3 regions of the Alteromonas sp. ISO5 genome follow, and region 3 is predicted to be linked to each of the others. Evidence: predicted binding sites of a transcription regulator. Region 3 holds the regulator's gene; each other region holds the start of a gene.
The links. Region 3 encodes FliA, which starts transcription of late flagellar genes. Its sites were predicted from a motif close to CTAAAGNTNNNNNNNNNNNNGCCGATA; they were not measured.

Region 1 (9,754 bases), 1.8 Mb from region 3:
ACAAAACATCCGTCACCGGCACAGGCTTCCTTAACCATCCGAACATAGCGAGGCTCGAATATCCGCAGCGCCATGTGGCCGCCCGGCAACAAATGAGCAGATAACGGAAACAAGGGCAAAACGACATCTTGCATAATATATATCTTTGTCAAAGTGGTTAACGGATTCACTGTCGAATACGGCATTGTTTCTGTTTTGGATCTTAAAAACGAGGGGAGATTGTTGCAGTGGCGAAAATAAATGTATCAATGATGATCTAAGCCTTCTCTCTGTCGGTATTATCAAGCATAAACCCCAGTTATTACGGATTTTTTTGCAGTGACATTTGAGGAACGCTTCAGACAGCTATACGCCGATCTTGCAAAGGTCGACATCGATGACCTTTCCCTGGTTTATCATCAGGACATTAAGTTTGTCGATCCGGTGACGACTCACCATGGTATTGAGGCGGTTAAAAACTACTTTGAAAACTTGTTGGAATCGGTCGACTCATGTCAATTCAACATTCATTGTTTGCTTAATGCAGAGACCACCGGGCAGCGCAGTTACAGTCATATCGTTGAGTGGACCATGTTACTGCAGTTAAATAACAAACCAAACACTATTTCGGTAGATGGCGTTTCGCTGCTTAAAGTTCGTGATGATAAAATCCACTACCACCGCGACTATTACGACCTCGGGGAAATGGTCTACGAGCATGTCCCCCTACTCAAGTCAGTCATCGGTTTTATTAAAAAGAAGCTCGACTCATGAAAACGATTCTAGTTACCGGCGCAACCTCCGGCATTGGTGAGGCTCTGGCAAAACACGCTGTTTCACGAGGTTACCAGGTCATCGCCTGTGGTCGCAATCAGGAAAAGCTCGACAAGCTTGCAAGACACCAGAATATTCAGTCACTGCGATTCGATGTCACCGACGAGCAAGCCACTCAGTCGGCGCTGGCCGAAGTGCGCTTTGACATTGCCGTGCTCAATGCCGGCACCTGTGAATATGTGGATCTACCGGTCTTTGAGCCGGACATGTTCAGACGGGTACTGGAAGTGAATTTTTTTGGCATCATTAACTGCGTGAGTGCTCTGTTGCCAAATTGTCAGGCCGGTAATCAACTGGTTATTATCGACTCTATGGCAAGATTATTGCCTTTCACCCGCAGTCAGGCGTACGGCGCCAGCAAGGCAGCCGTACATTATTTTACCCAAAGTATGAAAATTGACCTCAAATCGAAGGGAGTCATTGTTCAGTCGGTGTCGCCTGGTTTTGTCGAAACCCCACTAACTGACAAAAATGATTTTGAAATGCCAATGAAAATCACCGCCCAGGAGGCGGCTGAATCTTTGTTAAAAGGCATTATTAAACAACAGAGCAATATATACTTCCCAATGGGGTTCGGGCTTATACTAAGAACGTTGTTCCGCTTACCTGGCCGTCTCCAGGTGTGGCTTTCATCAAAATTACAATAAGGGATCTGGCGGATTTCTACATGAATAAAAATATTGCCATCATTGGCTCAGGGATTTCAGGATTAACCTGTGCCCACCTGCTGCATAAACAGCACAACATTACTTTATACGAAGCCAACGATTATATTGGTGGCCATACCGCAACCAAAGACATCAAGGTAGACGGGCGGTCCTTTGCTATTGATACCGGGTTTATTGTTTTTAACGACTGGACCTACCCCAATTTTATTAAATTGCTGACCAGGCTCGGTGTCGACTACCAGCCTACCGAAATGAGCTTTTCGGTGCGCCACGAAAGTACTAATATTGAATACAACGGGCACAATCTGAACACTCTGTTTGCACAACGTCGTAACTTGTTCAGACCAAGATTCTGGAAAATAGTTAAGGATATTGTGCGCTTTAATACCCTGTGTAAAGACACCATTGAGCAAGGGCAGGATACGAGTGCTCAAACGCTGTCGTCCTTCATCACAGAACATGGCTTCAGCGAAGAATTTAGTGAACATTACATCTACCCAATGTGTGCAGCCATCTGGTCTGCCAGTCTGGAGCAAACCAAGGCGTTTCCGCTGACCTTCTTTTTACAGTTTTTCAATAATCATGGCTTGCTCAACATTACTGATCGGCCGCAGTGGTACACTATCAAAGGCGGTTCCAGAGAATACGTAGCGCCATTGGTCAAGCCGTTCAGCGACCACATTCGACTAAATACCCCGGTAAAACGGGTGGAACATAGCAATGGTGGCGTCGCGGTTACCTCGGTGGCGGGTCAGACAGACCAGTATGATGAGGTCATATTTGCCTGCCACAGCGACCAGGCGCTGGCTATGCTGGCCTCACCCACCGACGATCAACAACGTATACTCAGTGCCATTGGCTATGCTGAAAACGATGTCGTACTGCACTACGACATCAGACAACTACCACAACGTAAGACGGCGTGGGCGAGCTGGAACTATCGTTTAACCGGCGACCCGCAGGAGCAACAACGCCCAGCAGCAGTAACCTATGATATGAATATTCTGCAACGGCTGAATGCCGATGAAACATTTTGTGTAAGCCTCAATACCAAGGGGATACAAGCAGACAAAGTGCTGGGCACTTACCGCTATGCACATCCTCAGTTCAGCCCAACAATGGTTAGCGCTCAACAGCAACGGAAGACCATTTGCGGTGTCGATGGTGTACACTTCTGTGGCGCTTACTGGTACAACGGTTTCCACGAAGACGGTGTGCGCTCTGCACTGGATGTTTGTGAGCGATTTGGAGCCAGCCTATAATGGAAAGCGCGATCTGCACCGGAGTAGTAGCCCACGAGCGGTTTAAACCCACTCAGCACGCCTTTGAGTATGGCATTGCGATGATGTGGCTCAATCTTGATGAGGTTAATCAACTGGCGCATACCGTAAAGGGCTTTTCAAACACCGGAAAAGCCGCTTTCGAGTTTCGTCGCAGCGATTACCTTGGCGACCCGGCACTACCTCTTAAACAAGCGGTGATTGCCAGAATGAACACGCTCAATGAATCCCACATGCCTCTTTCGGGTGATATTTTCCTGCTCGGCCAGGCCCGGCACTATGGACTGTACTTCAGCCCGGTCAATTTTTACTTTTTACGTAATAAAGTGTCCGGGCAGTTTACCCATATGCTTGCTGAAGTTAGCAATACGCCCTGGAATGAAAGACATCATTACCTGGTTGATTTAAACAAGCAGGAAAATACCCCCAAAGCTTTTCACGTATCGCCTTTCAACCCCGTGGATATGGTGTATAAATGGCACATCCAGCAACCGTCTGATGTCTTCTCCGTGGGCCTGAGTTGTTATAAAGAAAACAAACACTTCACCGCGATAATGCATTTAAAGCAAAAACCTTTAAACTCAAATACAGTTAGAAACGTAATTAAATCAATACCGAATATGGCACTAAGAACTGTCATCGGAATTTACTGGCAGGCGGTCAAATTATGGATAAAACGCACGCCGGTGTATCCACATCCGATAAATAGTCAGGAATAACTCATGGCAAATAGTGAAACTGCGCTTGTTGCGCCCCTTACGTTTTCTTATACCGAGCGATACAGTCGCCAAATTTTTATCAGTCTGATGCAATCTCTGCCCGAAGGGCATCTGGTAATTAAAGAAAATGGCCAACTGGTAGCTCATTGTGGTAACCCTGCAAGCGATCTGCACGCTGAAGTCGATATGCATTGTCCAACAGTTTACAAAAAATTGTTGCTTGGCGGCAGTGTGGCCTCAGGGGAAACTTACACCGAAGGATTGTGGACCAGCCCGGAGCTGACCAATGTTATCCGTATTTTTGCCCGCAATCTGTCCACGCTGGATCGCTGGGAGTCTCGCTTTAAGTGGCTCAGTTTCCCGTTTGATAAATTGCAGCACTTTATGCGCCGCAACACGCACGACCAGGCCAAGAAAAACATTGCCGCCCACTACGATTTAGGCAATACCCTGTACACACACTTTCTTGATGAAAGTATGATGTATTCTTCCGCAATTTATCCAGATGTGAATGCGTCACTGGCCGATGCTCAGTTTCACAAACTCCACACTATCTGCAAAAAATTACGTCTCACCGCCGATGACCATCTCATTGAGATTGGCACTGGCTGGGGAGGCCTTGCAATCCATGCTGCCAAACATTTTGGCTGTAAGGTGACCACCACGACTATTTCTGAAGAGCAATTTGCATACGCCAATGAGTGGGTAAAACGAGAAGGCCTTGAAGACAAAATAACCCTGCTGAAAAAAGACTACCGGTTGCTGGAAGGGACCTACACCAAACTGGTTTCTATCGAAATGATTGAAGCGGTGGGTAAGCCATACCTTAATCAGTTCTTCAGTAAATGTGCGAGCCTGCTGACAACCAATGGTTTGATGCTGCTGCAGTCAATTACTATCGATGACCGCCGTTACGACAGTTATCATAAAGGCGTCGATTTTATTCAAAAGCACATTTTCCCTGGCGGCTTTCTGCCCTCACAGTTAGTGCTTAATCAGCATATTAAGCAGGCCAGCGATCTGTCAATTCGCGATATGCAGGATATTGGCCTAGACTATGCCCGCACCCTCAGAGATTGGTTTGACGCCTTTGTTGCAGCGAAAGAAAAGCTGGCACTACACGGTTATGATGAGCGCTTTGCCAGAATGTGGGAATATTACCTTAAATATTGCGAGGGCGGCTTCTTAGAGCGTTCCATCAGCACTGTACAGTTAGTGCTGAGCAAACCGCGTTATGTGGATGAGCTTACCCGTTAATGGGGTAAGCGCCTGCGTCTGGCCTGATTACTGGCCTTCCTCCAGCACCGAAATAGGTTTTGAGCGAATTGGCTCACCCTGATTAATGTTAATTTCTACCCGCCGATTGCTCGCCAGTTCTTCCGGCGTTTGCGGGTCCTCAATCAGGGGCTCGTTAGACGCTTTGCCAACCACCGACATCCGTGCTTCATCAAAGCCCGGCGCAGAACGTAGAGCCTCAGCTACCGCTACTGCCCGCTGTGCGGACAAATCCCAGTTAGAACTATACAGTTCATTGGAAATTTGTTGCTTATCACTGTGACCAGACACTTCTATCTGGCCCGGCATATCTGCCAGGATTTCACCTATCTTACGAATAACCGGGCGAAACTGAGGCTGTAAAAATGCCGATCCAGCAGAAAATGAGCCATTCTCACGGATCCGAATGGTGATCTGCTGGCCAAGGGATTCCATTTCAATGGAGCCATCAAGAATTTGTTTCTGCAACTGCTGCGCGACTTTCTTCATCATCTCAGCCACCTGTTCCTGATTAGCCGCCTGCTGGGTAGAAGCCGACTGCTCGGTTGAGGTTTGTTGAGATTGCCCACCACGCTGGGTACCACGCTGTTTCTGGCGACCACCGGCCGAGTCTTCGTCACCGGCCTGAAATTCCAGCATTTGCTGGGTCATATCGATGGTTTGCTGCTGAATGGTATCAATCGGGGTTGGGTCGGGGCGGCCCGGGCGAAACTCCATGGCTATCACGCTTGTTCCTTTCGGAATGTCTTTCACTTCAATTTTGTTTTGCACGCCAAAGGCAAACTTCATGGAGCCGGCGATCTGCTTAAATTTAAGCACGTCCATTTCGGAGAAAGCCAACAGCAGTACGAAAAAGCACATCAGCAACGACATCAGATCCGCAAAGGTTCCCATCCACGCAGGGAGACCTTCGGGGGGGCATTTGGGGCACTCTTCTTCCTGCGCCATACTCGTTACTCTTCTTCCGCCACACCACGCTTACTGGCGGCGAGATAGTTTTTCAGGATCCCTTCAATGACCCGCGGGTTCTGACCATCGGCAATACCGACAATCCCGTCGAGAATCAATGACTGGTTGAGTTTTTCCTCATTCAGGCGATTGCTCAATTTAGCAGCAATAGGCAAACAGATAACGTTAGCCAGAAAGGCCCCGTACAAAGTGGTTAACAAAGCCACCGCCATAGCAGGACCGATGGCTTTGGGGTCATCCATATTTGATAGCATGGCCACCAGACCGATGAGCGTACCAATCATACCCATTGCCGGCGCGACGTCACCGAGGCCTTTAAAAATAGAAACACCAAACTCGTGGCGTTCGGTTGTCATGGAGATGTCTTTTGCCAGGGTTTCCCGCACCACGTCAATATCGTGACCATCCACCAGCATATCCACCCCTTTCTGCATAAAAGGATTAGCAATTTCAGCTTCTTCGAGTGCCAGAAAGCCCCCTTTACGGGCCGCATCCGCCATCTCTACTACTTTTTCGATGAGATCCTCAGGCGTGTCAATTTTAAACATGAACGCCTTACCGGCGATTTTACCTGCACCAAAAAACTGGCCAAGCGTGAACTGCGACATAACAACGAAAAGACTACCGCAAAATACGATCAGGACCGAAGGAACGTCGACAAACATGCTGAGATCCCCACCGAGGATCATGGCCATTACAATAAAGCCAATGCCGCCTAACATTCCAACCAGGGTTGCTAAATCCACTTATTTCCCTCACTTCATCACTTATTCAGGGCGAAACTGAACACATGGTGTTAAATATAGCTGCGAATTTTTCACAATGCAGTGCTGAGTCTGACAACGTCATTCATACCAGCGAAGTTGTTATCATATTGAGTTGGCAAAGATTACTAACCATTACCCGACATCCTAGCACTCAATACACTGTAGTCATTCTATCGGCAGTTATTTTTTTTTCTACACTGATATCGTTATAGATTTTATAACCGGTTATCAAAAATCACTGCATTACACTGCCAGACAGCGCAAAACCTCGTTCACAGCGGCTAAACTATTTGACCCTCGCCCAGGCCTCGGTTAATGTGCCTTCACTACGCAAAATGAGACCAGAAGAGGGATCCGTGAGCGATAAAGCCACTCCAGCCAGTCCGTCATTTGAACAAACCATCAGCGAACTGGAAACCATTGTCAATGAAATGGAACAGGGCGATCTGCCTCTCCATGAAGCACTGAAAAAATTTGAACGCGGAATCGAGTTATCCCGCCTGAGCCAGAAAACCCTGGTAGAAGCTGAGCAAAAAGTCAGAATACTTACCGAACAAAACGGCGAAGCAACATTACAGGACTTCGCGGCAGATAACGAGGACTAACATGCAACTTGCTTCATTGCATCAGCACATCAAGCAACGCCTTGATGCCAGCTTGCAAGACCTCATCAATGATTTGCCGGATACCGCACCGCGCCTTAAAGAGTCCATGCTTTATGCCTTAACCAACGGCGGCAAACGGATGCGTCCGTTACTGGTTCATCTGGTGGGTAATATGCTTGACATTCCGGACAACGATCAGCGGGCTATCAGTATGGCCATCGAATGTATTCATGCCTACTCCCTGGTTCACGACGATCTGCCTGCAATGGATGATGACGAACTTCGCCGGGGTAATCCAACCTGCCATGTCGCATTTGACGAAGCTACCGCCATCCTCGCCGGTGACGCATTACAAACCCTGGCCTTCAGTATTGTTGCCGAACAGCCTATGAGCGCGTTTGCCAACCATCGCCGCGCGCAACTGGTTGCTGCACTGGCTCGCGCTGCCGGCTATTCAGGAATGTGTGGCGGCCAGGCAATTGATTTAGCCGCCACCGGCAAACAAATCTCACTGGTTGAACTACAACGTCTGCATCAGCTAAAAACCGGTGCGTTACTCACGGCCTGTGTGGAGATGGTATGCCTGGTAACTGAACAACTTGATAGTAACCACCAACAATTGCTTTGCCGCTTCGCCAATCGTATTGGCCTGGCATTTCAGGTGCAGGATGACATCCTGGACGTTACGGCCAGTACCGAGACGCTGGGAAAACCAAAGGGTTCAGATGAAGCCCAGGGTAAAAATACGTTTCCTTCTCTGCTGGGCGTGGACGGTGCGCGTCAGGAGTTGGCAAAATTACATCAAGAGGCGCTTCAAGCCTTGGACGGTTTGCCCTACAATACCGATTACTTAGTTGCATTTACCGATTTAATGGTGAGTCGCAGTCATTGACAGCGCGGCACACCCGCATAACGTATCAGAATAATAAATAATGACTCTAGATTTAGCGCACTATCCTACTCTTGCTCTGGCCCGTTCTCCCGAAGCGTTACGCGAGCTTCCTCAGGACAAATTGCGGGCCCTGGCTGACGAACTTCGCCAGTACCTGCTTACCTGTGTCAGCCAGAGCAGTGGTCATTTTGCCTCCGGTCTTGGCACCGTTGAGCTTACCGTGGCGCTGCATTATATCTACAACACGCCGTTTGATAGGCTGATCTGGGATGTGGGACACCAGGCATACCCGCATAAAATACTCACCGGCCGCGCCGAACAAATGTCGACTATCCGTCAAAAAGACGGGTTACACCCTTTCCCATGGCCACCGGAAAGTGAATTCGACACTTTCGCGGTGGGCCATTCCTCCACGTCAATCAGTGCGGCACTGGGCATGGCTATTGCGGCCGACAAAGAGCAACAAGGCCGTAAGGTTGTAGCCGTTATTGGCGACGGTGCAATGACCGCCGGTATGGCCTTTGAGGCCATGAACCACGCCGGCGATATCAGCAAAGATTTAGTCGTGGTACTGAACGATAATGAAATGTCGATTTCCGAGAATGTCGGGGCATTGAATAGCCACCTGGCTCGTTTGTTAACCGGCAACCTGTTTAACAGTATTCGCGATGGTGGTAAAAAACTGCTGAGTAATGTACCACCTATCAAAGAGTTTGCCAGCCGCGCCGAAGAGCATCTTAAAGGCATGGTAGTACCGGGTACCATTTTTGAAGAACTGGGCTTTAATTACATTGGCCCTATCGATGGCCATGATATCAACGGTGTGGTCGACACCTTACGTAATATGCGTAAATTCAAGGGCCCGCAGTTGCTGCATGTAGTAACCCGCAAAGGTAAAGGGTACCCCGAGGCTGAAAAAGACCCGATTAAATTCCATGCCGTGCCGAAGTTTAATCCGGCTGACCAGACCCTGCCAAAAGCCAAGGCTTCCAAGCCCACTTTTTCAGCTATCTTTGGCAACTGGTTGTGCGATATGGCTAAGCAGGATCCCAGACTGATGGCCATTACACCGGCAATGCGTGAAGGCTCGGGTATGGTTGCCTTTTCCCAGCAGTTTCCACAGCAGTATTTCGATGTAGCGATTGCCGAGCAACACGCGGTAACCTTAGCCGCAGGGATGGCCAAAGATGGCCTGAACGCGGTAGTCGCCATCTACTCAACATTTTTACAGCGTGCTTATGACCAGCTCATTCACGACGTAGCCTTACAGAATCTGCCGGTGTTATTTGCCATCGACCGGGCGGGTATTGTTGGCGCGGACGGCCCAACTCACCAAGGCGCCTTCGATATCGCTTTCCTGCGCTGTATTCCAAATATGATTGTCATGACCCCGTCGGATGAAAACGAGTGTCGTCAGATGCTTTATACCGGTCATATGGCCAATGCCCCGGCGGCGGTGAGATACCCGCGCGGAGCCGGCAAAGGCATTACTCCGGATGAAACCATGGCAGCACTGCCGCTTGGCGAAAGCCGGACACTACGAACCGGTAAAAAGGTAGCGCTGTTAAACTTTGGTACGTTACTGCCGTTTGCCGAAGCTGCAGCTGAAGCACTGGATGCCACACTGGTGGATATGCGTTTTGTGAAACCCCTGGACACCAACGTGCTTAACGCCCTGAAAGCCGATCATGAATGCTTCGTCACACTGGAAGATGGCTGCATTATGGGTGGTGCAGGCAGCGCGGTAAGCGAATACGTAATGCAAA
Region 2 (9,754 bases), 640 kb from region 3:
TTACTCAGGTACGTAATCAGGGATAATAGGCGCGGATCTAAACCGGAGCGAACCAACCTTGTTAATTACTGACTTACCTGTACACCATACCCTTATCAGCCGCATAGAAGATAAAGGCTTTACCGAACTCACTGAAGTTCAGGAAAAAACCATTCTGCCGGCTCTGCTGGGTAAGGATATTATTGCCTCTTCCAAAACTGGCTCAGGTAAGACTCTGGCGTTTTTAATCCCTGCCGTGCATCGCTTGCTCACGCAAAAAGCCTTAAGCCGACAGGATCCCCGCATCCTTATCCTCGCCCCTACCCGAGAACTGGCCAAACAGGTCTTTGGTGAAGCAAAATGGCTGTGCCAGAAGAAAAACCTCGCCACAGCCTTAATTGTGGGCGGCGATAATTATAACGATCAAACCAAGGTGTTGCGCCGCAACCCGCCTATTATTGTCGGTACGCCAGGCCGGGTAGCCGATCATTTAGAAGATAAAAGCTTTTTTATTAACGGCCTGGAAATGCTGATTTTTGATGAAGCCGACCGCATGCTCGATTTAGGCTTTGCTCAGGCGCTTAACCTGATTAACCGCAAGGCCGATCACCGTAAACGCCAGACCATGTTATTCTCGGCCACCATGGATCATGTTGAACTGAACCATGTGTTGGACTCATTGCTCAAAGCACCGGTACGGATAGCCATTGGCAGTGCCGCGGCAGAGCATACCGACATAAGCCAAACGCTTTATTTTGCCGAGAGTATTGAGCACAAAGATGCCCTGCTGTGTGACCAGCTAATCAATAACACCTACAACCAGGCCATTGTATTTACCGCCACCCGGGATGATGCTGAGCGACTCAGCACCATGCTGGGTGAAAGTTTACCTAGTCGCACGTCTCAGCCACTGAGAGGCGATTACGCGCAGTCAAAACGCTCATTGGTGATGAATGAATTTGCCCGTGGCCAGTTTGATATCCTGGTAACCACTGATGTGGCCTCACGAGGTCTTGATTTGTCCAAAGTGGGGCTGGTGATTAACTACGACATGCCGAAACACCCGGAAGAGTATATCCACCGGATTGGTCGTACCGGACGGGCAGGAAATCATGGCGCAGCCGTATCGTTCGTTGGTAAACGCGACTGGCAAAGCTTTTCGGCATTAAAGCAACAACTCGCTTATCCGTTAGAACCACAGCAGCACGAAATTCTGCCTTCCAGATTTAGCGGCATTAAACCTAAACCCGCTAAACCCCAAAAAGCAGCGAAAGCGGGTAAATCTGCAGAACAGAATGCAGATCATCCGGTTAAAAAGGCCCAACGGGTAAGAACCATGACCGGTGAAGATATAGGCCATATGCCGATGCGCAAAAAGCCACGCACCGATCCAAAAGAAGATTAAACCCACAGCACTATTGATGAGTGAACATGTAAAAAACCATCTCCAGAGGAGATAGTTTAAGGTTGACAAAAAAAGCCGCTCAAAAGCGGCTTTTTTTATTCTGCGTAGGACTTAGTATTCCCACCAGCACTCCTGCCACCAGGCAAGAAATTCTTCAAAGTCGATATACCCATCGTGGTTTTCATCGATAAGTTTAAAGCCCTCTTCTACGTGACTGACTTTGGTTTTAGGTGAAATTACCGTCAGTAATTCAATAAATTCCTGCAGGTCGATCTGACCGTTACCATCACGGTCAAAGAAGCTAAAATCTTTTTGAATCGCTTCTACTTTTTCGGGTGTTAATTCAGTAGACACTGTCTGATTCCCTGTCGGTTTCCAATAAGACGGAGTGTAACCTCAGGCCCACCTAATGTCTATGACTTAACTTGTTTTTGCGCCTGCAAAGCACGTAACCGTTGCTCTTCTGCCTTAGCCTTACGGCGGGCTTCCATGGCGTCACGGGCTTCAGTGCCAACGTGCTCTTCGTTACGCTCACGAGCCAAATTGATTTGCTTTTCCCGTTCACGAAAACGTTCAATCTGCTCGTCGCTGTGAGTACCAAAACAATGTGGGCAGCTTACGCCACTTTCATATTTATCGCTCAGCTTATCGGCTTCGGTGATAGGTAAACGACAAGCGTAACACTGGTCGTAAGCACTCTTTTCCAGATCGTGATTAACTGCTACGCGATTATCAAACACAAAACAGTCGCCTTCCCACATGGTCTCTTCTTTCGGTACATCTTCAAGATACTGCAGGATACCGCCTTCAAGGTGGTACACTTCCTCAAACCCCTGCTCTTTAAGATAAGCGGTGGATTTTTCACAGCGGATCCCACCGGTACAGAACATGGCGACCTTTTTATTTTTCGTTGGATCCAGATTTTCCTTCACGTAATCAGGAAATTCCCGAAAAGTTTTGGTATTGGGATTAACCGCATTTTTAAAGGTACCGATTTCTATTTCATAATCGTTACGGGTATCAATTAATACCACGTCAGGGTCGCTGATAAGGGCGTTCCACTCAGCAGGTTTTACATAGGTCCCAACGGTACGACGTGGATCAATGCCTTCCACACCCATGGTAACGATTTCTTTTTTCAGTTTTACTTTAGTGCGGTAAAACGGCTGGGTCTCGTGAAATGAAATTTTGTAAGAAATCGGGTTAAAGCGTTCATCGCTGTTTAACCAGGCCAGCAGGTTATCGATGCCTTGCTGCGTACCGGAGACGGTGCCGTTAATACCCTCTGCCGCCAATAACAGAGTGCCTTTAATTTGATTCGCTTCCATCATATCGGTAAGCGGCTGGCGAATAGCTTTATAATCTTCAAGCGCGACGAATTTGTATAGCGCGCATACAACATACTGACTCATATTTTTTAACCTTTGCGAGTTGGAACGTAAAACCAGAGCAAAAATGCGCGCGGAATATAGCAAAAAAATCGGCAGGCGAAAACCCGGCCAGGTGATCTAGCCAGGATTAAACGACAATAGCCTGGGAGGCAGGAATGGTATCAGCCAATAAGGTAGCGTCAGGCTCTCTGATTTGCGACGTTTTTTCACTCACCCAGTCGAGTTGAGTACGATACGGGCAATTTTGTTTTACTTCGGGTTCCAGCCGCTTACTATTGTTATGAAAACTTAACGGATCCGGGCTGATAGCCTGCCACAGGCGAATGTGCTCATTACTGAATGCCTGGCTAAGACCCGCCTGCCACTGCAAATAGCTATTTACGTGTTCAGATGTCGATGCCAGAGGGCTGCGGCGGTAATGATTTAATCTGGCCGGAAAATCCGGGTCTTCAACCTGGTCAGGTTGTGAGGACCACCTGACCGGCTCATCTCCCCGGGCCTCACTGATAGCCAGATATAGCGAAAACAACGCAGCACTGCCACCTACCGCTTTGTTGAGCGGCAGCGTCGAAGTGGCATTCTGAACATCAATAGATGCCTGGTTAATGTTATCTGGTTGCAAAATCATTCATAGGTATTAACGACTTACTAGCTTAATCGGCACATACCCATTATCCTTTAGTATATTATCGAACAGTTTCGCGTTTAATGGGAGCGGCCTTTGGGAGTGCCCTATCAGGACGTTAATATTCTGATTGTAGAAGATCAGCGTCCCTTCCTTATTCTGTTAAAAGGATTATTAACCAACCTCGGTGCCAAGGATGTCATGACGGCAACCAGCGCCGACCAGGCGATCCGCTTTTGCCGCAATCATAGAGTCGATATTATTGTGTGTGACCTGCATCTGGGCACCAATAAGAAAAACGGCTTTGAGCTTTATCAGGAGCTGCAATATCGCAAATTGGTATCCGCTGGCGCAGTATTTTTGCTGATCAGCGCCGATGCCGCACGCCCTATCGTGTTGGGTTCGCTGGAACATAAACCCGATGATTATCTGCTCAAACCGTTTTCCCAGGCGCAGCTCAAGAGCCGGCTAAATAAATCCTGGCAACGTAAACAGTATTTTTTAAAGGTACTGCAGGCAATGAGCAAACAGGAGTACGCGGCGGCGATTGAGGCGCTCGATAAACTAAAGGATATGCCAGCTCCCTATCAGCGTATGGCCTTGGAAATCCGCCTGGAAATCCTGTGGCATGAAACGCAATACGAGAAAGCGCTGTCGCTGTTAAACAGTCACTCCGACCAGTTACCTACGCAATGGGCGCAACTGGCCCTGGGTAAAACCTACCTGGCCATGCGCAAATTGAATGATGCCATTCAGTGCGCCAACAAAGTACTGACGCTGAACCAGTTTGATCCAGAAGCATTGGATATTCTCGCTCAGGCAAAATCCGCATCCCAACTTCCCGAAGAAGCGCTGGAAGATATTCGCCGTGCTATTAAAAACTCACCGTATTCTCTGCAACGTCAAATCCTGGCCAGTCGCATCGCCAGGGAGAATAAGGACTATGAGTTACTTACCGAAGCCACTAAAGCAACCTGGCAGTTGTCAAAAAACACCATCTTTAAACAGGTTAATTACTGGTGTAATCATATTTCCAGTCTGCTTGATGCGGCGGAAGCTGCAGAAAGTAAAACCCAGCGCCACCGATTTCAACAAGAAGCGTTACTACAGTTACAGCGTGCCGGCCATGATGAAGCGCTGACCCGACTCGAAGAGCCTTTTAGTCTGGATATATTTGATCAGATCATGCATGCCCGGGTGGATGCTATAGACGGCAAACTCATTAACGCCAAGCGGTCGCTTATGGACAGCCAGATGGCCATTGAAAAACAGTTCGACTTATACCCGGCGTCGCTCGCGCCCTCAAGCATGCAGTTGATGGTCGACCTGGGCGAATTTGAAGAAGTAAACCAACTGCTACAAACCCTTGCCAGCCAAAACACCGAACTGGATGACAGCAGCCGCATGCTGGTGAGCTCCATGTCGAAACAGGTGAAGGAAAGCGAGCAACAATATACTCATATTAACCGCCGTGGTATCCAGCTGTACCAACAGGAAAAGTATGCCGAGGCAAAAGCAGCGTTTAACAGCGCGTTAGAACTTTCTCCGGTAAACGCTGGTATTGCGCTAAACTTATTGCAATGCCTGATTAAACTGATCGGTAGCGGCGGAAAAGATGACGGCGCCATGATCAGAGAGGCTCGTCAGGTGTATAAGATACTGAACCATGCGCCCATGCGGGAGCAACACCAGAGCAAGTTTGACGGTTTAAGGGATGAATTGCTGCGCTTAGGCATTACTACCCTGTAGCCACACTATTTACCGCTCCTCACAAAGGATAAGATGTTATGCAAAAACACTGTTTATTTATCACTGCAGTTCTATTCGGCTCAGGTTGGTTGACGGGTTGTGCGAGCCAGTCCAATCTGTGTGAGGATATCCTTGAAGTAAAAGCTCAGGCTCAGCAATGTGAAGTATTACAGAAAGCCATCAGAAACCCCAAAAACCCGCAGATGGCCCTCACCGCCCGGCAAAGATATGAAAATGAGTGCGTTAATTTTCGCTACTACCGGGATGATTACGACACCATTTGTAAAGGCGGCGAGCAACCCATTGGACAGCCAGCCCCGACACCGGTTAACAAGGATAACTAACGGGCACCGCGACCCAGAGCAGCCATCACTGAGCCGCCAATCACCATCACCGCGCCCAGCACAGCCAGCGCTCCTAATGGCGGCTGCTCAAAGCTGCTGGGATAAAAATACTCAGCCACTGCAACAGAAATAAAGGTAAACACTGGTGCTGTGGCAATTACTGCACTTACCCGCGAGGCATACCATACCCGCATGGCTTCGGTGAAAGCGCCATAAGCCACAAAGGTATTTAAACAACAAAACAACAGCGCCCAGCCTTGCACCGCGTTCATGTCGCTAATAGCCTGCAGATGCGTAAACGGCAGCAGCATCATGCTGCCGATGATATAAATGATCAGCGTGAGTTGCATGGCCGACATGGTCTTCATCAGAGACTTCTGACACAGCGCATAACCAGCCCAGGTAACAGCAGCGATTATAACAAACACAACGCCCAGCGTATCTTCGGTTTCAGAGGCGATGATCTGCGGCAATCGCTGATTGAAAAACAAACCAAGGCCGAGCAGCAAAGACGAGGCGCCCCAGAGTTGCAAGCGACTGAATTTTTCTTTATACAACACAATACCACCGACCATTAAGGCGAAGGGTGCGACCTGCATGAAAACCTGCACACTGCCCGGACTGAGGTATTTGAGTCCCATTACGTTAAACACATAATTAATCACCAGCATCAGCGTACAGCCAATGGCCAGAGTGATAACCGCTTTGGGATAACGAAAGAAATTAGGAATATGCCGACGATAGAAAAGCCAGCCACCTACCAGGACAGCGGCCGCGACAAACCGATAAATCGTAATGGTCTGACTGTCCATAACCTGCAGGCAAATCTTTAGAAATAAGGGTAATACTCCCCACAGCACTGCGGTAACCAAAGACAAACAAAAGCCATAGAGCGGCCGGTAATTGCTTTCCAACTAATCATTACTCATGAGGTATTCAAAGTCCTCAATCATATCCTCAATCTTACTGATTAGCTTTCTTTTTTGCTTTTTATCCAGGGTATAAAACAATTCTTCAGCCATTTTTGCATAGGTCCGGGTATTGTCATCTCGCAGTTTAATAAAGGCTTCACTCCGAAATTTATCCGGATGGGTCATCAGGGCGACGAAATCCTGTTTAAACGTTGGATTAACCGCCCGATTGTCGATCATTTGCCGTGCCGCCTGCTGGAAATCCTGACGATAAGTCAGCCACAATGCCCGGGTGCTGGTAAACTGTGACGCATAGCTTTTAACGATAGCTTTCTGGCTACTATTTAAGCGACCGATAAACTCGCTTACCCCCTCTTCAATATCGTCCAGTCGCTCTTCGGCCTGCTCTTCAGATGAAAGCGCTTTAAACTCCTCAAGGGATTCACGAATGTCGTCGTTTTCTTCACGCAATTCTTCAAACAGCGTACTAACCTGATTGTCAGTTAACTCGGCGGCCATGTCAGCCAGTTCCGGACTAACGCGATCGCGCAGTCGCTCCCAGTGCTGGCGACTGTCTAGCAGATGTAGCTCGATTTGTCCGGCGCTGAGCTCTTCGCTATCTAAATCTGCTTTCAGGGACTTAAGGTGCGCGATGTACTTACCCAGTTCTTCACTACGATGCCAGCTCTGCCAGTCGGCAAAATATTCATCGAATAGTGCTTCCTGATTATCCGACAACGATACGTAATCATCGATATACCAATGAATTAACCAATCAAGATTATTATAGGTAAACTTTGTCGAGCAGCCGCTCAAAAAAATGATGATCGCAATCAACAAACCTTTTTTCATTGTCACTTCCTGTCAATTTACACTTGGCACGCGTAGCTATACCTGACAATCTATCATTACGTGCTGGTAGCTGTTCCCGATCGTTGGGCTTTATATTTCAGCTCTGTGCCACCAAACTAACTGTGATTTTGCACGGTATAACAGCATAATACTCAAACTTCGACTGCATAGGCGATGACAAATTCACACGGCGTTACCCGTGTATTTGTATCAAATTGTAAAGGAACGCTTTATGACCAATAAACGAATTGCGGTACTAACATCCGGCGGCGATGCACCGGGGATGAACGCCTGTATCAGGGCGGTTGTGGTGGCTAGCGAAGGTGCAGGACATACTGTTATTGGCTTTGAACATGGCTTTAATGGCCTGCTGGCCGCCAACTGGCGTAAGCTGGACAGTAAGAAAGTACATAATATTATTCAGCGCGGCGGCACTATTTTGCGCAGTGCCCGGTGCAAGGAATTCAAACAGGACGTGTCAGCCAGACTGGCCGCCAAGCATCTGGATGAGCTTGCCATTGATGCATTGCTGGTGATTGGTGGTGATGGCTCTTTTCATGGCGCTAAGCACCTGAGTAACTTCTGGTCCGGACAGGTCATTGGCCTGCCTGGCACCATCGACAATGATATTTACGGTACCGATGCAACCATTGGTTACTACACGGCCATCGAAACGGCCATGGACTCGATTGATAAGGTCAGGGATACCGCCGATGCCTTTGAGCGCATTTTTCTGGTTGAGGTAATGGGCCGCCATGCCGGATTTCTCGGAGCCAGTGCCGCGCTATCGGGGGCAGCAAACTATGTCATTTTACCCGAGTTATTTACCGACACAGACACTACGCTCAAGGATATTCATCAACAACTCTCCATCCACCGTCAGCGTTATGGGCACGAGAGCTTTATTATCGTGTTGACTGAAAACCTATGGCCTGATGGCATAGTGGATTTAGGCATACAACTGGAAGAGCTGACCGGCGGTGAAGTGCGACCGGTAACACTTGGCCATATTCAACGCGGTGGCTCACCGGTAAGTCAGGATCGCATGCTGGCAACGCTGTTGGGGGTTAACGCGGTACGCTGTGTGGAACAGAATAAAACCGGGATTATGGTTGGCTTGCAAAACAACAATCCGGTAGAAGTCGAACTGACACAAACCTGGGAAAATCGCAAGGAGCTGGGCGACACGCTGACCCATACCATGATAACCATGCTCAATGAGCGCCATCACTGGGGTATGGCAACCTGAGTAAGACGCCTATATTCTAAAAAAAGTGGCTTTGCGTTCCTCCATAAAAGAGAGCCCTATTGCAGTCGATGAAAGAACAAGTTTTGTGCCCTTCTTCATGTTGTCATCGTCACTGGCATTTCGCGGTATGAGGAACGACACGCCATGAATGGCGTGGCTGGGATGAATCACAGGGACGTTTGTTGCGATGGGCACTATTATGCTGCCGGCGACTCCGGCAACAATCTTTAAACACCTTTCTTTGCTGGCTTAATCCTCTACTGCGGGAAAGTAATAAAGTCACATACCAGACTAGAAAATAAACCACGATGATCCGTTGTCAGCTGGGCATCCAAAGAATTAAAGTAACATACTCGAATGCCAACTATTGCAAAAACCGCACTTAGTTCGAGTATTATAGTTGCATACTGAAAACGTCTCTTCTTGGTCAGGAGCGGTCATTCCGAAAAGACCACCTAGCCCACTCTAGAACTAATAATTTTGCTAAAGCGGACATCAACGCCCCAAGCAGGGGCAAGTACATGCAGGCTAAAATACGGAACGAAGTGACGGGAGCCTGCATGTAATTGTCCCGCTGACTTGGTTTGTATGCGTTACTACTGAGGCCACTTAAGGCCAAAGTTGCTAAAGTCTGAATCCGATTCCTCGCAACTACCAACTGATAAAGAAAGTGTGAACTCTGCTTCCCCTAACACCTCAGCCAACTCCGGACTTGCGGGTTGAATTCGATGTAGCCAGTTATCTTGAATTGTCGGATGCGGAGGCTCGCTTCTTTTGAAAATATATTTCTCATTTTCAAAGACTAGAGTGCCGTGAAATAAGGCAACATCGTCCTCACCTTGCTCAGTTTGCGCCCACAATAGTAAAGCCAACTTTTTGTTTAGAGCTTCCATGTTTCTCCGACGCATAGACACAATGACTCCCGGTGAAAGTGCTAGCCTCCGCATTTTCGTGGGTTAGCTGAAAGCCATTGCCATAATTAGTTTGTTCAATACTAAATCAATTTGGAGGCTAGCATGAATAAACATAGCATGATTTTTATCGGATTGGATACGCACAAAGAATTTCATGAAGTAGCTTATTGTGAGGAACAGCGTGGGGCGAGTCCGGTTCATTATGACCGTACCCCCTCTTCCAAGGTCAGTGTTAAAAAGCTGCTCCGTCAGTTCGAGTCGAAATACCCTGGCGCGACTCTGCACGTGGTCTATGAAGCCGGGCCTTGCGGCTATTGGATTTATCGACTGATAAC
Region 3 (9,754 bases):
TTGTTGAAAGGCCGGTTAAGCCGGCCACTAAGACCCAATACTAAATATTGGTGATAATTCGAGCACTTAAGCCGCAGACGCAAAAAGCTGGCACGGGGATTGAAATAGTCCCTGTAAGCGAATTTTAGTGTCAAAAATCGGTTATTGAGAACGTCTCGTTATGGTGTTAACAGAATATCTGCAGCGTGTTGATAAAACCCGGCTTCAACAGTTGAGCCAGGGTTTAGGCGTACCTCTGGTTTTGCTGGCCATTATGGGTATGGTCATTCTACCCATGCCGCCGATTTTGCTCGATGTGCTGTTCAGCTTCAATATCGCTCTGTCACTGGTGATTATTCTGGTTGCGGTACTGACCAACCGGCCGGTGGATTTCGGTATCTTCCCGCTGGTACTGCTGATTGCCACGGTGTTACGTCTCGCCCTGAATGTCGCGTCGACCCGGGTCGTTCTGCTTTACGGTCACGAAGGCGGTGATGCGGCCGGTAAAGTGATCGAAGCCTTTGGTGAGGTGGTGATTGGCGGTAACTATGCCGTGGGCGTCGTGGTATTTGCTATTTTACTGATTATTAACTTTAAAGTAGTGACTGCCGGGGCCGGTCGTATTTCCGAAGTGGGCGCCCGTTTTACCCTCGATGCGATGCCGGGTAAACAAATGGCCATCGATGCGGACCTAAATGCCGGTTATATCGACCAGGACGAAGCCCGCCGTCGTCGCGAAGACATCACCGCTGAAGCCGACTTTTACGGCTCTATGGACGGTGCGTCAAAATTTGTAAAGGGCGATGCGATTGCCGGCCTGTTTATTATGCTTATCAATATCGTCGGCGGCCTGTTTATAGGGATGATCCAACATGACCTGTCGTTTGGTAATGCGCTTGAGGTATACACCATACTGACCATCGGTGACGGTCTGGTGGCGCAGATCCCTTCATTACTGCTGTCAGTGGCCACCGCCATTATTGTGACGCGTGAAAATGAAAGCCAGGAGATGGGCAGCGAAATCACCACGCAGCTGGGTAATAAAAAGGCGCTGTATATTTCTTCCGGGATCCTGTTTGTCATGGGCATTGTGCCCGGCATGCCTCATCTGGCTTTCCTGAGCTTCTCGGCCCTGGCCGGCGGCTATGCGTATTATCAAAGCTATGCTGAAAAACGCAAGGCCGAGCAACCACCGGCACCGATAGTCAGTAACAATACTGAAGACAATGTACCGGCAGAGATAAAAGAACTGGGCTGGGATGATGTTCAGCATGTCGATACCATCGGCCTGGAAGTTGGTTATCGCTTAATTCCGCTGGTGGACAAAACCCAGGGCGGCGAATTACTGACACGCATTAAAGGCGTGCGTAAAAAGCTGTCTCAGGAACTGGGCTTTTTGATCCCACCGGTGCACATCCGCGATAATTTGGATCTCGACCCCAACGCTTACAACATTTCCATGCTTGGTGTAACCATTGGCGATGCCGAAGTCAGCCACGATGAAGAACTGGCGATTAATCCTGGCCAGGTGTTTGGCAAGCTCGAGGGGCGGGCCACCCGTGATCCTGCGTTTGGTCTGGATGCCGTATGGATTAAACCGGCGCAGCGTGAGCATGCGCAAACACTGGGCTATACCGTGGTCGATGCAGCCACTGTGATTGCTACCCACCTTAGCCAGTTATTAACCAACAATGCTTACCAGCTACTGGGCTTTGAAGAAGTACAGCAACTCATGGATATGCTGGCCAAGCATAATCCGAAGCTGGTGGAAGGGCTGATACCAGATCTGTTGTCACTGGCTACCGTGGTAAAAGTGTTGCAAACCCTGCTGTACGAAGGCGTACCTATTCGTGATATGCGTACTATCGTCCAAACACTGACCGAATATGCGCCGAAGAGTCAGGATCCTGACGTATTGGTCTCTGCGGTACGAATTGCTCTGAAACGCTTGATTGTGCAGGAAATTAACAGCGGCGGTGCGGAACTGCCGGTCATTACCCTGGCACCTGAATTAGAGCAGATGTTACATCAGTCGCTACAAGCTGGTGGTGATGATGGTGCCGGTATTGAGCCGGGTCTGGCTGAGCGCCTGCAACAATCCTTGCAACAGGCCGGTCAGCAACAAGAGCTGGCCGGAGAGCCAGCGGTATTACTCACTTCGGGCATGTTACGTCCGGTATTATCGAGATTCTTAAAGAATGCAGTGAATGGCCTGCATGTTTTGTCGTACCAGGAAATCCCGGATGACAAGCAGGTGCGCATTGTTTCTTCCGTCGGTCAGTAACCTGACAGACACCCTATACCTAAGAGGTCATTATGAAAATTAGACGATTTTTTGGCAAAGATATGCGCGAAGCATTAAGCCAGGTAAAAAATGAACTGGGTAGTGATGCGGTGATCATGTCAAACCGCAAAGTGGCTGACGGCATTGAACTGGTTGCAGCCTACGATAAAGAGCCGGTGGCTAAATTGTCGGTACCGCCAAAGGTCAAAGCCTCCGCTACGAAACCGAGCGAAGGTAGTTTGCCAACATTAAGTGAAATTATTGGCGATGATGGCCCGGATACCCTGCGTGCCTTGCTGGAAAAGCAGGCAGAGCAAAAAGCGGCCGTCGCCCAGCGAGTGGAAGCGGCGAATGCCGAAGCCGAGAAACGCGCTCCGGCTAATCCTTCGCCAGTTGAGGCGCCGGCAGCGAAAAAGACTTCACCATTGACGGTAACCGATGATGAGGCAGAACCTACCGATGGTGGCAGCCTGGCTGATATTCGTGCTGAAATTGCTTCATTACGCAATGTGCTGCAGTTTCAGTTGGCCGATATGCAGCAACAGCAACATTCCCGCTTTAAACCGCAACAGCGTTACCTGCATCAGCAACTCTGCGATATGGGAATTAGCCGGGAACTGGCTGCCCAACTGGTGACTTATACACCGGCAGACTGTAACGAAAGGGAGGCCTGGTTATATCTGTTAAAACTTTTGTCCAATCGTCTGACCACCAACAATGATGATATTCTCACGCAACAAGGCGTGGTTGCACTGGTTGGGCCAACCGGGACCGGCAAAACCACTACTATTGCCAAGCTGGCCGCCCGTTATGCGCAAAAATACGGTGCCGACCAGGTTGCACTTATAACCATCGATACTTATCGGATTGCCGCCTATGAGCAACTGGCTACCTACGGCAAAATTATTGGCTGTCCGGTTCGTAAAGCACAGTCTGGCGAACAATTAGCCGATTTACTGTTCCAGTTGCGTAATAAACGTCTGGTTTTAATCGATACTGCAGGCTTCAGTCAGCGCGACAGCCGCCTGATTAGCCAGCTCGCGACCTTCGGTCAGGTGAGCGGTCAGCAGGTAAACAACTATTTAGTTGTGCAGGGTAACACGCAACAGGCTACACTTAAGCATATTATAAACGCCTATAAGAGTATTGATTTGCAAGGATGTATCATCACAAAGCTGGATGAGTGCTATAGTTTAGGTGAAGTGGTCAGTAATGTAATTGAAGCGCAATTGCCGGTCAGTTATGTTGCCGATGGCCAACAGGTGCCTGAGGATATTCACGTTGCTAATGCGAAATCTATAATCTCTTTAGCAGCAAAGCTTTATAAAAAGTATGGTTTGAATCATACTAATAGCAGTTCCGATGTAAACACAGCACAGGCAGTATGATTGAAGACCAGGCGAGTAGCTTACGAAAGATGAATCAATCACGATTAATTAAGGTGATAGCCGTTACTGGCGGTAAGGGCGGGGTAGGTAAAACTAACGTTACTCTTAACACCGCCATTGCAATGGCAAAACAAGGCAAAAAGGTCATGGTTCTGGATGCAGACCTTGGCCTGGCCAACGTAGACGTGATGCTGGGGTTACGCGTAGAGAAGAATTTGTCTCATGTGTTGTCCGGCGAATGCACGTTAGACGAAGTGCTGGTAACCGGCCCTCACGGGATTAAAATTGCCCCAGCGACCTCTGGTACCCAGTCAATGACCGAACTGTCGCCCACTCAGCACGCGGGGCTCATTCGCGCATTCAGTGAACTGCGCTCGCAAATTGATGTACTTATCGTTGATACCGCCGCGGGTATCTCAGACATGGTGTTGAGTTTTTCAAGAGCATCCCAGGATATTCTGGTAGTGGTATGTGACGAACCAACCTCACTCACCGATGCCTATGCACTGATTAAAATCCTTAACCGCGATCATGGTGTTTTCCGTTTTAAGATTGTCGCCAATATGGTCAGGGACGTACGCGAGGGGCAGGAATTATTCAGTAAGTTGTCCAAAGTTACCGGTCGCTTCCTCGATGTGGCGCTGGAATTAGTGGCAACCATCCCCTTTGATGAAAATATTCGCCGGGCGGTCCGTAAGCAAACCGCCATTGTTGATGCATTCCCATCATCCCCGGCATCGGTAGCCATTGGTCAACTGGCAACAAAAGCCCTGACCTGGCCTATCCCGGCGCAGCCTGGCGGACACCTTGAGTTCTTCGTTGAGCAACTGATCGCGTCGAAGGTGGCAGGGAGATAGCGTGAATAGCAAAGCTGCAGCGTACAAACAACAAACCGATAAAGCGCAGCTGGTTGAGCGACATGCTTCTTTAGTAAAACGTATTGCTCACCATTTAATGGCGCGGCTACCAGCCAGTGTAATTGTTGATGACCTTATCCAGGCCGGTATGATTGGCCTGCTTGAGGCAGCGAAAAACTTTGATGGCAGTAAAGGGGCCAGTTTCGAAACGTTTGCTGGCATTCGGATACGCGGTGCCATGCTGGATGAAATCCGCAAAGGCGACTGGACGCCCCGGTCGGTCCATAAGAATGGCCGGGCCATTTCTGATGCGATTTCGCAAGTAGAGCGCGAGACCGGGCGGGATGCACGGGATGTCGACATTGCTGCAAAGCTGAATGTGTCGCTGCCTGAATATCACCAGATGTTATCAGAGGTCAATGCCGGCAAACTGGTTGGCATTGAAGATTTAGGCGTGTCTGAAGACGTGATCGCGACGGATGAGTCGCGGGGCACGGATTCGCCGTTGGAAGATTTAATGCAAGGTTCATTTCAAAAAGCGCTGGCGCATGCTATTACTACATTACCAGAGCGTGAAGCGATCGTACTATCCTTGTATTATGACGAAGAATTAAACCTGCGGGAAATCGGCGAGGTTCTCGAGGTAAGTGAATCACGGGTCAGTCAAATTCACAGCCAGGCAATGTTAAAATTAAAAGCGCGCATGCGGTCCTGGCAGACTGGTGAGTAACATTAACTATACTAACAATATGACTATCCTCACTGGAGGCAATTTTGGATAAGAATATGAAAATTCTCGTGGTAGATGATTTTTCTACGATGAGACGTATTATCAAAAACTTACTCAAAGATCTCGGCTTTTCCAATATTCAGGAGGCCGATGATGGAAGTACTGCGCTGCCAATGCTGCAGCAGGGCGACTTTGACTTTGTGGTAACCGACTGGAATATGCCAGGCATGCAGGGCATTGATCTGTTGCGGGCGATTCGTGCGGACGACAGTCTGAAGCACTTACCGGTGCTGATGGTGACTGCTGAGGCGAAAAAAGAACAAATCGTAGCGGCTGCCCAGGCGGGCGTAAATGGCTATGTGGTTAAACCGTTCACTGCCGCCACTCTAAAAGAAAAATTAGAAAAGATTTTTGAACGTTTAGGTTAATCCAGTAACGTGTTTAACCACCGAGGACAACTGGATGACTGAAAATAAGAAAGTCCCCATTACGCTGGATGAAGCGAAGCAGTTGGTAACCTTTCTGGAAGAAGGTGATACTGATTCTGCTAATGCACTGCTTGACGCTGTCACCATGAAAGAGTCTGTCGAATTATTCGCTGAGGTGGGTAAGCTAACCCGTCAGTTGCATGATTCTTTAAACAATTTTCAATTGGATGAACGTATCGCCGGTTTAGCGAACGAAGATATCCCAGATGCGCAGACAAGATTAACCTACGTTATTGAAGAAACCGAAAAAGCGGCTAATACTACAATGGATGCTGTTGAACAGAGCATGTCGATTGTGGAGACCATGAAAGGGCAATTAGACAGCCTGATGCCTGAGTGGAAAAAATTAATGAACCGCGAAATCGAACTCGACGAGTTTAAATCAATGTGTCTTGACCTGGATAAACACCTTGAGTCTTCATTGGCGGATGCCGATAAGATGATGGGACTACTCACCGAAGTGCTGATGGCGCAAGGGTATCAGGATTTAACCGGTCAGGTTATCCGGCGTGTAATAGAGCTGGTTAAAGAAGTAGAAGACAGTCTGGTCCATATGCTTACAGTGTTCGGCGGCGCAGAAGCGACAAAAGCGGTCAAAACTTCGCCGCCGAAGGTCGAAAAGGCGATTGTTGCTGAAGGGCCAATTATTGATGCTGAATCGCGCGACGATGTGGTGTCTGGCCAGGATGATGTGGATGACCTTTTATCCAGCCTGGGTTTTTAGGGGAGCGGATACATGTCTTTTGATGTCGATGAAGATATTTTGCAGGATTTCCTGGTTGAAGCCGGAGAAATTCTTGAGCAACTCCAGGAGCAGTTAGTTGACCTGGAGAATAATCCAGAGGATAAGGATCTTCTCAATGCTATATTCCGGGGCTATCACACTGTAAAGGGGGGTGCCGGATTTCTGTCATTAACCGAACTGGTTGAGATATGCCATGGTGCGGAAAACGTTTTCGACGTAATGCGTAATGGTCAGCGATCTCTAACACCAGAACTAATGGATACCATTCTGCAGGCCACTGATGTTGTGGTCGAGATGTTTGAAAAGGTCAAAATGCGCGAGCCGCTGGAAGCGGCTGATGCGGCGCTGGTTGAAACACTGCATAAATTGAGTCATCCGGAAACCCCAGGTGAAAATATCTTCGGCGACACTCAGGACGAAGCGCCAGCTTCTGAACCTGAACCAGTGGCAGAAGAAGAGACTTTCGAGCTGGAAGAAGACGTCTCAGAAACCGGCAGCCCATCAGAACTGATTGAAGACATCACAGAAGATGAGTTTGAAGCTTTACTCGACGAGTTACATGGCACCGGTGGTGCGCCGGGCACGACGGCGGCTAAATCGCCATCACCGACACCAACGCCAACTGCCAGCAGCGGCGGTAATGAAGACATTACCGACGATGAGTTTGAGGCGTTGCTCGATGAGTTACACGGTAAAGGACAGTTTGGCGGTGAGGCTGCTACACCAGCGACCCCGCCTCCAGCCAGTCCGGCTCCGACTGCAGAGTCGGGAGGCGATGAAGAAATTTCCGATGACGAATTTGAGGCCTTGCTCGATCAATTACACGGTCAGGGCAAAGGCCCGGGCGTCGGAGCACCTAAAGACGAGAAACCTGCTGAAAAGCCACGGGTGAAAGTCGAAAATACCAAACCCGAACCGACTAAAGCCGAAGCGCCAGCGGCTAAACCGGCTGCTAAGGCGCCAGCGCCGACAAAAGCCGAGAGTAAACCGACAGCACCGGCTAAAGCGGCAGAACCTGCCGCTAAAAAAGAAGAGAAAAAAGCAGCGCCCGCAGCGCCACAGCCTGAAACAACGGTACGGGTGGATACCCGCCGCCTTGATCAGATCATGAATATGGTAGGCGAGCTGGTACTGGTACGTAATCGACTGTTGAGTCTGGGCATTAGCATTAACGATGAATCAATGTCTAAAGCGATTGCCAACCTTGATGTGGTGACCGGCGACCTGCAGGGTGCGGTGATGCAAACCCGCATGCAGCCAATCAAAAAAGTATTTGGTCGCTTCCCCCGGGTGGTACGGGATTTAGCGCGCAGCCTGAAGAAAGAAATTACCCTTGAACTGGAAGGTGAAGAGACCGATCTGGATAAAAACCTGGTAGAGGCGTTAGCCGATCCGCTTGTTCACCTGGTGCGAAACTCGGTAGATCACGGTATTGAAATGCCCGACGACCGTCAGGCAGCCGGCAAGCCCCGCATGGGTAAAGTTAAGCTTTCAGCGTCGCAGGAAGGGGATCACATATTACTGGTCATCGAAGATGACGGTAAAGGGATGGACCCCGATAAACTGAAAGACATTGCGATTTCCCGTGGCGTACTCGATGCTGATGCCGCAGCGCGTATGTCAGATGTTGAAGCGTTTAATCTGATCTTTGCGCCAGGGTTTTCAACCAAAACGGAAATCAGTGATATCTCAGGGCGTGGCGTTGGTATGGACGTGGTGAAAACCAAGATTAACCAACTTAATGGCACCGTGAATATTGATTCACAGCTGGGGCGTGGTACCCGTCTGGAAATCAAGGTGCCGCTGACGCTGGCGATTCTGCCTACGCTGATGATCGTGGTAGGCAAGCAAACCTTTGCGTTACCGCTGGGCGCGGTTAGCGAAATCATTAACATGGATATCAAAAAGACCAACACCGTTGATGGTCAGTTAACCATGATAGTGCGTTCTAAGGCGATACCTTTGTTTTTCCTTGGCGAGTGGCTGATCCGTGGTCCCAAAAATATTGAGCGCGATAAAGGTCACGTAGTGGTGGTGCAAATGGGTACCAAGCAGGTGGGGTTTGTGGTGGATGCCTTAATTGGTCAGGAAGAGGTGGTCATTAAACCTCTGGATGCCTTACTGCAAGGTACGCCTGGTATGGCCGGGGCAACAATTACCTCAGACGGTGGTATTGCACTGATTTTAGATATTCCGAGCCTGCTTAAGCGATACGCCCGCAAAGCGATCAAATAAAGGCGTAGAGAAGAGGATTGTTATTGAATGGCTTTTAAAGTCCTGGTTGTTGACGATTCCAGCTTTTATCGCCGTCGGGTCAAAGATATTCTGAACGAAGACCGGTCACTGCAAGTGGTTGGCGAAGCCGCCAACGGGCGCGAAGCCTTAGAAAAAGTGAAAGCACTGCGTCCGGATGTGGTCACCATGGATGTTGAGATGCCGCTGATGGACGGCATTGAAGCAGTCAAGCGTATAATGACCGAATGCCCGGTGTCGATTATCATGTTTTCCTCGCTGACCCATGAAGGAGCAACAGCCACGCTGGATGCACTGGAAGCCGGTGCGGTGGACTTTTTGCCCAAGCGTTTTGAAGACATCGCCAAAGATCGCAGTGATGCGGCAATCCTGTTAAGAACCAAAGTACGTTTGTTGGCGCGCCGGGCACCCGTTGCTTCATTGCGACCCCGGCCCACACCGCGCCCCGGTAGTTTACTAAAAAAAGCGTCGCCGGAACCGGCCAAACCCGCAAGGCCAATGCCGGCTAATGCGCCCAAATCGAACTTTGTCAGGAGCTCGACGTTACTCAGTGGTAATCAGGATACTGTTGAACCGGATGTTGTGTCGCAGGTTCAACGTAGTGGCAAGCGCTATCGTTGCCTGGCAATTGGCGCTTCAACCGGCGGCCCCGTTGCATTGCAAAAGGTGTTAACCCATCTACCTGCCCGGTTTCCTTTCCCGATATTTTTGGTTCAGCATATGCCGGGTACCTTCACTCATGCGTTTGCTGAGAGGTTGAACCAGCATTGTCAGATCCAGGTAAAAGAGGCTGAACACGGCGAGGTTGTGCAGGCGGGCTGTGCCTATCTGGCCCCGGGCGGTAAGCAAATGGAAGTCGAAAAGCGGGCAGGTCAGGCCTATATTGTTATCAAAGAGGTAAATTCCTCGGATATCGGTTATAAGCCCAGTGTAGATATTACCTTCAACAGCTTGTCACAAATATATGGTGGCGATACCCTGGCGCTCATTCTGACCGGTATGGGGGCCGATGGTCGGGAAGGGTGCCGGA

Region 1: pomA (flagellar motor protein PomA) is a predicted target of FliA. The motif match lies at 6,663-6,689, and genes of this name have one in related genera.
Region 2: AC2T0J_RS18105 (VC2046/SO_2500 family protein) is a predicted target of FliA. The motif match lies at 3,431-3,457, and genes of this name have one in related genera.

The regions. Positions count from the first base shown of each region.
Region 1 is NZ_CM176572.1:5,164,847-5,174,600, forward strand. Features, by position in the region: gene AC2T0J_RS23395 (LON peptidase substrate-binding domain-containing protein) at 1-134, opposite strand, end outside; gene AC2T0J_RS23400 (nuclear transport factor 2 family protein) at 319-753, shown strand; gene AC2T0J_RS23405 (SDR family NAD(P)-dependent oxidoreductase) at 750-1,460, shown strand; gene AC2T0J_RS23410 (NAD(P)/FAD-dependent oxidoreductase) at 1,481-2,743, shown strand; gene AC2T0J_RS23415 (DUF1365 domain-containing protein) at 2,743-3,480, shown strand; gene AC2T0J_RS23420 (class I SAM-dependent methyltransferase) at 3,484-4,737, shown strand; gene AC2T0J_RS23425 (flagellar motor protein MotB) at 4,765-5,703, opposite strand; gene pomA (flagellar motor protein PomA) at 5,709-6,470, opposite strand; gene xseB (exodeoxyribonuclease VII small subunit) at 6,848-7,096, shown strand; gene ispA ((2E,6E)-farnesyl diphosphate synthase) at 7,098-7,988, shown strand; gene dxs (1-deoxy-D-xylulose-5-phosphate synthase) at 8,029-9,754, shown strand, end outside.
Region 2 is NZ_CM176572.1:4,033,815-4,043,568, reverse strand. Features, by position in the region: gene AC2T0J_RS18120 (DEAD/DEAH box helicase) at 59-1,384, shown strand; gene AC2T0J_RS18115 (EF-hand domain-containing protein) at 1,496-1,738, opposite strand; gene trhO (oxygen-dependent tRNA uridine(34) hydroxylase TrhO) at 1,798-2,796, opposite strand; gene AC2T0J_RS18105 (VC2046/SO_2500 family protein) at 2,903-3,397, opposite strand; gene AC2T0J_RS18100 (response regulator) at 3,503-5,149, shown strand; gene AC2T0J_RS18095 (hypothetical protein) at 5,188-5,493, shown strand; gene AC2T0J_RS18090 (DMT family transporter) at 5,490-6,407, opposite strand; gene AC2T0J_RS18085 (DUF6279 family lipoprotein) at 6,408-7,256, opposite strand; gene AC2T0J_RS18080 (ATP-dependent 6-phosphofructokinase) at 7,489-8,505, shown strand; gene AC2T0J_RS18075 (hypothetical protein) at 9,102-9,398, opposite strand; gene AC2T0J_RS18070 (IS110 family RNA-guided transposase) at 9,522-9,754, shown strand, end outside.
Region 3 is NZ_CM176572.1:3,395,056-3,404,809, forward strand. Features, by position in the region: gene flhA (flagellar biosynthesis protein FlhA) at 161-2,263, shown strand; gene flhF (flagellar biosynthesis GTPase FlhF) at 2,296-3,651, shown strand; gene AC2T0J_RS15185 (MinD/ParA family protein) at 3,648-4,508, shown strand; gene AC2T0J_RS15190 (RNA polymerase sigma factor FliA) at 4,510-5,238, shown strand; gene cheY (chemotaxis response regulator CheY) at 5,283-5,666, shown strand; gene AC2T0J_RS15200 (protein phosphatase CheZ) at 5,701-6,450, shown strand; gene AC2T0J_RS15205 (chemotaxis protein CheA) at 6,463-8,706, shown strand; gene AC2T0J_RS15210 (protein-glutamate methylesterase/protein-glutamine glutaminase) at 8,734-9,754, shown strand, end outside.